Regions from separate parts of the Paenibacillus sp. UNC496MF genome, predicted to be linked through region 1. Evidence: riboswitches for the same ligand, from Rfam matches in the RefSeq annotation. Region 1 holds a riboswitch; each other region holds the start of a gene.
What was found. Region 1 has a riboswitch for thiamine pyrophosphate ahead of BMZ79_RS06545 (ABC transporter substrate-binding protein). Riboswitches for the same ligand answer to the same signal wherever they lie in the genome.
Positions count from the first base shown of each region.

Region 2: linked by a shared signal. The riboswitch ahead of thiC (phosphomethylpyrimidine synthase ThiC) and the one ahead of BMZ79_RS06545 (ABC transporter substrate-binding protein) in region 1 are both predicted to bind thiamine pyrophosphate.
Region 3: linked by a shared signal. The riboswitch ahead of BMZ79_RS18380 (ABC transporter ATP-binding protein) and the one ahead of BMZ79_RS06545 (ABC transporter substrate-binding protein) in region 1 are both predicted to bind thiamine pyrophosphate.

Region 1 is NZ_FORE01000005.1:369,080-371,339, reverse strand. Features, by position in the region: gene BMZ79_RS06550 (DnaD domain protein) at 1-555, shown strand, start outside; TPP riboswitch at 678-787, shown strand; gene BMZ79_RS06545 (ABC transporter substrate-binding protein) at 1,047-2,138, shown strand; gene BMZ79_RS06540 (thiamine-binding protein) at 2,142-2,260, shown strand, end outside.
Region 2 is NZ_FORE01000010.1:200,792-203,051, reverse strand. Features, by position in the region: gene thiC (phosphomethylpyrimidine synthase ThiC) at 1-776, opposite strand, end outside; TPP riboswitch at 1,155-1,260, opposite strand; gene BMZ79_RS18785 (YceI family protein) at 1,415-1,948, shown strand; gene BMZ79_RS18780 (MarR family winged helix-turn-helix transcriptional regulator) at 2,219-2,260, opposite strand, start outside.
Region 3 is NZ_FORE01000010.1:112,992-115,251, forward strand. Features, by position in the region: gene BMZ79_RS18375 (ABC transporter permease) at 1-295, opposite strand, end outside; gene BMZ79_RS18380 (ABC transporter ATP-binding protein) at 270-1,040, opposite strand; TPP riboswitch at 1,138-1,242, opposite strand; gene BMZ79_RS18385 (globin-coupled sensor protein) at 1,397-2,260, opposite strand, start outside.

The DNA.
Region 1 (2,260 bases):
GCGGAGGGCGTCGATTTCCCGACGCCCGAGCAGCTGGCGGAACGGCTCGGCATCGCGCCGAAGACGGCGCACGGCCAGCTTGGCCGCTTGATCAAGGAAGGGCTGCTCGCGATCGACGAAGAGGCCGATCCCGTCAGCGGCATCGTCATCGAACGGTACAACTGGACGGGCTTCCTGATCCGCGGCGCCGAATGGCTGGCGGACGAAGCGCGCCGCTCGGTCGGCGCCGAACGGGAGCCGCAGTCCGGACGGACGCCGGGGGCGGCGCAGGACGCGGCGGAGTGGACGAAGCCGGCGGATCTGTATACGGCGTTCGAGCAGGAGTTCGGCCGGCCGCTGTCGCCGATGGAATGCGAGACGATCAGCGCTTGGGTCGACCAGGACCGGTATCCGGACGAGCTGATTCGTTTCGCGCTCAAGGAAGCGGTGTTCGCCGGCAAGCTGCACTTCCGGTACATCGACCGGATTTTGATCGAATGGAGCCGCAACCGCGTCACGAATACCGACGAGGCGAAGGCGCATACGCAGAAATTTCGCAACGGCCGGGGGTCTTGACCCCCGGTTTTTTCATGCGCGAACGCGGCTTCCGCTCGCCCGGTCCCCTCCGCGGGGCTTTTTTTCCGGAGGGGGTGCCATTTTACGGGAAGGTCTGCTATAATAAGCTCGTTGCAACCAATCGAATAGCGATGGGGAGCTGGGCATGGCCGGCTGAGAGGAGATTCCGCACGATCTCGACCCTAGACCTGATCTGGATAATGCCAGCGTAGGAACCGCGTACAATTGCTTGGCGCACGCCGTGGCACGGCGTCGTGGCAAGCCGTAAGCAGCTGATAGAGGCATCCTCCGGAAGGGGGATGCCTTTTTGGTTCGTTCGTGGACGACCGGCGCACGCGTTCGCCAAGCGAGGCCTGATGCCGCATCGGCGTTCGGGGCACGATAGGTAGCAGACGACGGGCGTCCGAGCGGCGCAGATCACGATTCGGGGCAGCATGATTCGCAGATTATCCGCGGTCCGGCAAGAGGGCAGGCGAGGGGAGAAACGAGACATGGGACACAAAATTAGACGGGGCGGCTGGACGGCCGCGCTGGCGACGGTGCTGATCGCGGCGCTGGCGTTGGCCGGCTGCGGTGCCAAGAACGACGAGGGGAACGCGGGCAACGCCGCGAACGGCGCGGGGAGCGGCGGTACGAACGCGGCCGCGAACGGCGGGAATGCCGCAGCCGGAGACGCGCTGAAGGAAATCAAGGTCGTGCTCGACTGGACGCCGAACACGAATCATACGGGGCTGTACGTGGCCCGCGACAAAGGCTTCTTCGAGCAGCACGGCTTGAAGGTCGATATCATCCAGCCCGGCGAAGCGGGCGCGGACACGATGATCGCGACGGGCGCCGCCGACTTCGGCGTCAGCTACCAGGAAGGCGTCACGCAGGCGCGGATCCAGGGCGTGCCGCTCGTGTCGCTCGCGGCGGTCATCCAGCATAACACCTCCGGCTTCGCGTCGCCGGCGGTCAAGAACATCACGTCGCCGAAGGCGTTCGAAGGCAAGACGTACGGCGGCTGGGGTTCGCCCGCGGAACCGGCGGTTATTCAATCGCTGATGGAAGAAGACAAAGGCGACTTCAAGAAGGTCAAGATCGCCAACATCGGCGACGCCGATTTCTTCACGGCGACGAAGAAGAACATCGACTTCGCCTGGATTTTCTACGGCTGGGACGGGGTCGCGGCGGAGCTGAAGGGCGAGAAGATCAACATGGTTTATCTGACCGATTACAGCGACAAGCTGGATTATTACACGCCGGTGCTGGCGACGAACGAGAAGATGATCGCCGGGCACAAGGACACCGTGGAAGCGTTCATGGCGGCCGCGGCCGAAGGCTACCGATTCGCGATCGACCATCCGGACGAAGCCGCGGACGTGCTGATCAAGGCCGTGCCCGAGCTGAACGCGGATCTCGTCCGCGCCAGCCAGAAGTGGCTCAGCCCGCGCTACCAAGCGGACGCGCCGCGCTGGGGCGAGCAGAAGCTGACGGTGTGGAAGAACTACGCCGACTGGATGTACGACCATAAGCTGCTCGACAAGCCGCTCGACGCCGATAAAGCCTTCACCAACGACTTCCTGCCGGAAAAGGAGAACTGATTCATGGCTAACGCACTGCTGAGCATTCAAATTTTGCCGCGCACCCCGAACGGGGAAAGCGTCATTCCGTACGTCGACCGCGCCATCGACGTCATCAAGGCGTCCGGGGTGCCGTACCGCGT
Region 2 (2,260 bases), on a different contig from region 1:
TCCACCTTCTCGAGTGCCTGGTAGATCGGCACCGTGCCGACCGGCACGGGCGAATTGCGGACGATCCATTCGCGCGTCGTATGGATGTTCTTGCCGGTGGACAGGTCCATGATCGTGTCGGCGCCCCAGCGCGTCGCCCACGTCATCTTCTCGACCTCTTCCTCGATCGACGACGCGACGGCGGAGTTGCCGATGTTGGCGTTGATCTTCACGTGAAAGGCGCGCCCGATGATCATCGGCTCGCTCTCGGGGTGGTTGACGTTCGCGGGAATGATCGCCCGCCCGGCGGCCACCTCGTCCCGCACGAACTCCGGCGCCATGCCCTCGCGGATCGCGATGAATGCCATCTCCGGCGTCACGATGCCGCGCCGCGCGTAATGCAGCTGCGTCACGTTCCCGCCCTCGCGCGCCCGCAGCGGCCGCCGCGTCAAGCCCGGGAACGTCTCCGCGCCGCCCCGCGAAGCGGCCGACTCGCTATGAAACCCGTTGTCGAGCGGCGCGATCGTCCGTCCCTCGTACGCCTCCGTGTCGCCGCGCTCCGCGATCCAGCCGCCGCGCAGCGCCGGCAGTCCCCGTCTTACGTCCGTCTCGTACGCTTCGTCGGTGTAGGGTCCGCTCGTGTCGTACACGGCGATCGGCGCGTTCGGCCGCGCGCCGCCGTTCCTTCCTTCCGTCGGCGTCAGGCCGATCTCGCGCATCGGCACGCGGATGTCGGGCCGGCTCCCTTCCGCGTATACTTTGCGGCTTCCCGGCAGCGGAGTCGTCATCATTGTCATTTCGCACATCCTCCTCATAATCGTCCATCTCGGCGGAAACGCACCAGGAGGCCTGCAAAGGGAAGCGAGGCGCGCGAAAAAACGAACGGGACCGCGCGGCGGAGATCGCCGCCAAGCGAAACGCTTCGCCGCAACTTGCCGGAGCGCGGGACGCAGGCGCCCGCGGCCGCCCATCGGCGGCGCGGACGCGCATCCCAGCGCGCGGCCGGCGAACGGCCGCCACGCAAAAAAACCGCTCCGGCGAAGGAGCGGTTCATGTCGCGGTCGTCTGTCCGCCGGCCGCGGAACGCCCAAGCGTTCCGCGGCCGGCGGACGGATCGGCTTCGTACGGCATGGCGGCATGATCGCCTCCCGCGCCGTACGGCCGAATCGAAGTCGCACGTACATTTCCCACTTTCCTACGCTGGCATGACCCAGATCAGGTTCAAAGGGACCAAGGCATTCTGCCTTATCTCAGCCCGTGCGGGCGCCCCTAGTGGATTTCCTGACAAGACTATACCCCTCGAGGGAAAAGTTGTCAACGTTCCGATCGGCGGCAGGAAGAAAAAGGATTGACGGTTTCCGCTTTCTGACTCTATACTAACTATAAAATATTAAGTTCATTACTTTATGTTATTAATTATCCGGAGGTTTTGCCCATGTCCACGTCCAAATGGCTTGTCGACGCGACGCACAGCAGCGTAGATTTTACGATCAAACACATGATGATCGCGAAAGTGAAAGGCACCTTTCACGAATTCAGCGCCGAGATCGAGGCGGATCCGAACGATCTGACGACGGCGAACATCCGTTTCGACGTGACGCTCGCCAGCATCGACACGCGCAACGCGGACCGCGACAACCACCTCCGCACGGGCGATTTCTTCGACATCGAGCATTATCCCGCGCTCACGTTCCAGTCGACCTCCATCGTGAAAACGGGCGACGGCGAATACGACGTGACCGGCAACCTCACCCTCCGCGGCTTGACCCGTCCGGAGACGTTCAGCGTCACGTACGAGGGCAGCGGCAAGGATCCGTGGGGCAACGAGAAAGTCGGCTTCAGCGCCAAAGGCGCGATCAGCCGCAGCAGCTACGGCCTGACGTACAACGCGGTCCTCGAAACCGGCGGCGTCCTGATCGGCGACGAAGTGAAGATCGCCATCGAGCTCGAGGCCGGCAAAGCGGACTAAGTTTGCGGAAATCCGATGCCCGCGGGCGGAACGCGCCTCGGGAAATACGACGCTCCGGCTGCGAAGGGCTGAATCGCCGGGTGCAGGCAAGACCATGCGGTCCGATTTCGTGCGAGGCGGGCTGATTTTGCGTTTTGGCCCTTGCCGTGCGCGCGGGGCAAGGCGGCCCTCCGCCCGGCTCCTCAGCCAAACAAACAGCGGCCGCCCCGCAGGAAACGGGGCGGCCGCTGTTTGTACGCGGTCCTTCGTATGCACGAATCCAAGAAGAAGCTACCCTTGCAATCCTTCAGTCGCGTCGGCGGCGCGCTCGGT
Region 3 (2,260 bases), on a different contig from region 1:
GCCAGCGGTACTGGCGCATCAGCGCCGCGAGCAGCGCGCCTCCGGCGACCGAGAGCAGGAAGCCGAGAGCGGCCTCCGACGCCGTGGCGGCCAGATGGCGGCCGAGCAGCGTGCCGGCGTCCCGGCCGAGCGCGCCGGCGATCGCGGTCGGGGCCGGCAGGATGAAGAACGGCACCCAGCCGAGCCGCACGGCGCATTCCCAGCCGCCGAGCAGCGCGAGCAGGAGGAGCGCGAACAGGCCGTACTGCCCGAGGAGCGCCGACAGCGGGTCACGGAACGGTCGTCGTCTGTTCATCCAGCAGCAGCTCCAATTCCCGCCGGAGCTTCACGAAGCCCGGCTCGTATTTGAAGCTTGCGTCCCGCGGCCGCGGCAGGCCGGGGCGCAGCTCCCGCAGACCGTCCCCGCTGCCGGCCGCGGGCATCAGATAGACGCGGTCGCTCAGCAGAAGCGCCTCCTCGAGGTCGTGCGTAATGAACAGGACGCTCTTGTCGAGGCCGCCCCAGAGTCCGAGCAGCCAGCGGTGAAGCTCCCGCTTGGTCATCGCGTCGAGCGCGCCGAACGGCTCGTCGAGCAGCAGCAGCGGGCGCCCCGTCATGACCGTGCGCAGCAGCGCGACCCGCTGCCGCATGCCGCCGGACAGCTCGGCGGGGTAAGCGCGCTCCTTCCCTTCCAGCCCGAAGCGCGCGAGCAGCCGCCGGACCTCGGCGGCGCCGTCCTTCGCGCGTCCCCGCGGCGCCAGCTCGATGGGCAGCAGGCAGTTGTCCATCACGGTGCGCCACGGGAGCAGCAGGTCCCGCTGCGGCATGTAGCCGACGCTTCCGAGCCGGCGGGCGGCGCGATCCCCGTACAGCGCGATGTCGCCGGAGGCCGGCTCGAGCAGGCCGGCGATCAGCTTGAAGAGCGTGCTCTTGCCGGAGCCGCTCGCGCCGACGACGGAGACGAATTCGCCCTCCGCGACATGCATCGACAAGCCCGCGAACAGCCGGCCGCATGCTCCGTAGGCGAACGAAATCTCGCGCAGCGATAAAACGGTCTTCATGCGGGCATCCTCCTTTCGGGCGCATACGAAAAAACCCGCCGATTCCTCCGGAAAGGAATGGGCGGGTCCGCGAAACAAACGCCAGGCGCGTCGTCGTTCGGAATTCCATTCACTTCCCTACGCTGGCATCACCCAGATCAGGTTCCAAGGGTCCGCGGATTCGGCTCCGCGTCTCAGTCGTCAGACTCCCCTAGCGAATAAAACGGGTATTCGGTTGCTCTTACTATAGCACAACGCGGGGCGGCGTGAAAAGAACGTCCGTCTCCGCGAAGGCCGGCGTCGGCCCGTCGGGTCCGGGCGTCGGCGCCCGCCGCCCGTCGCCAGTCGCCCGGTGCGGCCCGGTTCGCCCTTCGCCGCTAGCGGATGCCCTCGAGCTCCAGCGTGATCGTCTCGATCATCTGCACGAAGGACGTCAGCTCCTGCGAGCTGGCCGCCTGATCGCGCGCGAGCTGCGAGGTCCGCTCGGCGTCCGTCATGACGTCGCCCATGACGCCGTTGATCTCCCGCAGCTTCTCCCGGACCGCGGCGAGCGATTCCTTGGAGTGGCTGGCCAGCTTGCGGATCTCGTTCGCGACGACGCCGAACCCCCGACCGTGCTCCGCCGCGTGGGCCGCTTCGATGGCGGCGTTGATGCCGAGCAGCTGGCTTTGGTCGGAGATCTCCTGCAGCAGCGAGCCGATGCCGTCGATTTCGCCGATCTTGGCCTGCAGCCCGCGCACTCTCGCGTTCGCCTGATCCTGGATGTCCGCCGTGCGGCTGGCCGACGCCGCGACGGACTGGCTGCTGCCGCCGAGCTCCACGATCATCGCCGACAGGTCCTGGACGATGCGGCTGATCGTCGTCAGCGTGTGCCGCCGCGCGTCGGACAGCTTCTGGATCTTCGCCTTCTCGTCCTGCTCGTACGCCTCGAGCACGAGCTGGGAGTCGAGGTTGAACATTTTGGACAGCGCGAGCACGATGGTCATCCATGCATCCGGCGCGATGCGCCGGAAGTGCTGCACGGCCGCATCGAGGTACAGCATGTACGTGCCGAGGTACCAGTCGGTCGTCAGCCCGATGCGCGAGTGGATGCTGCCGATGAGGATGCGGCGGTCGATGAACGCCTGGTCGATGACGCCGTCCGTCAGCGACAGGAAGTACCAGCGCTGCGTCTCCTTCAACCGGTCCAGCGTGCTGTGCCGGTCGATGATCGCCTTCATCTCCGGATTGGCGGCGACCTG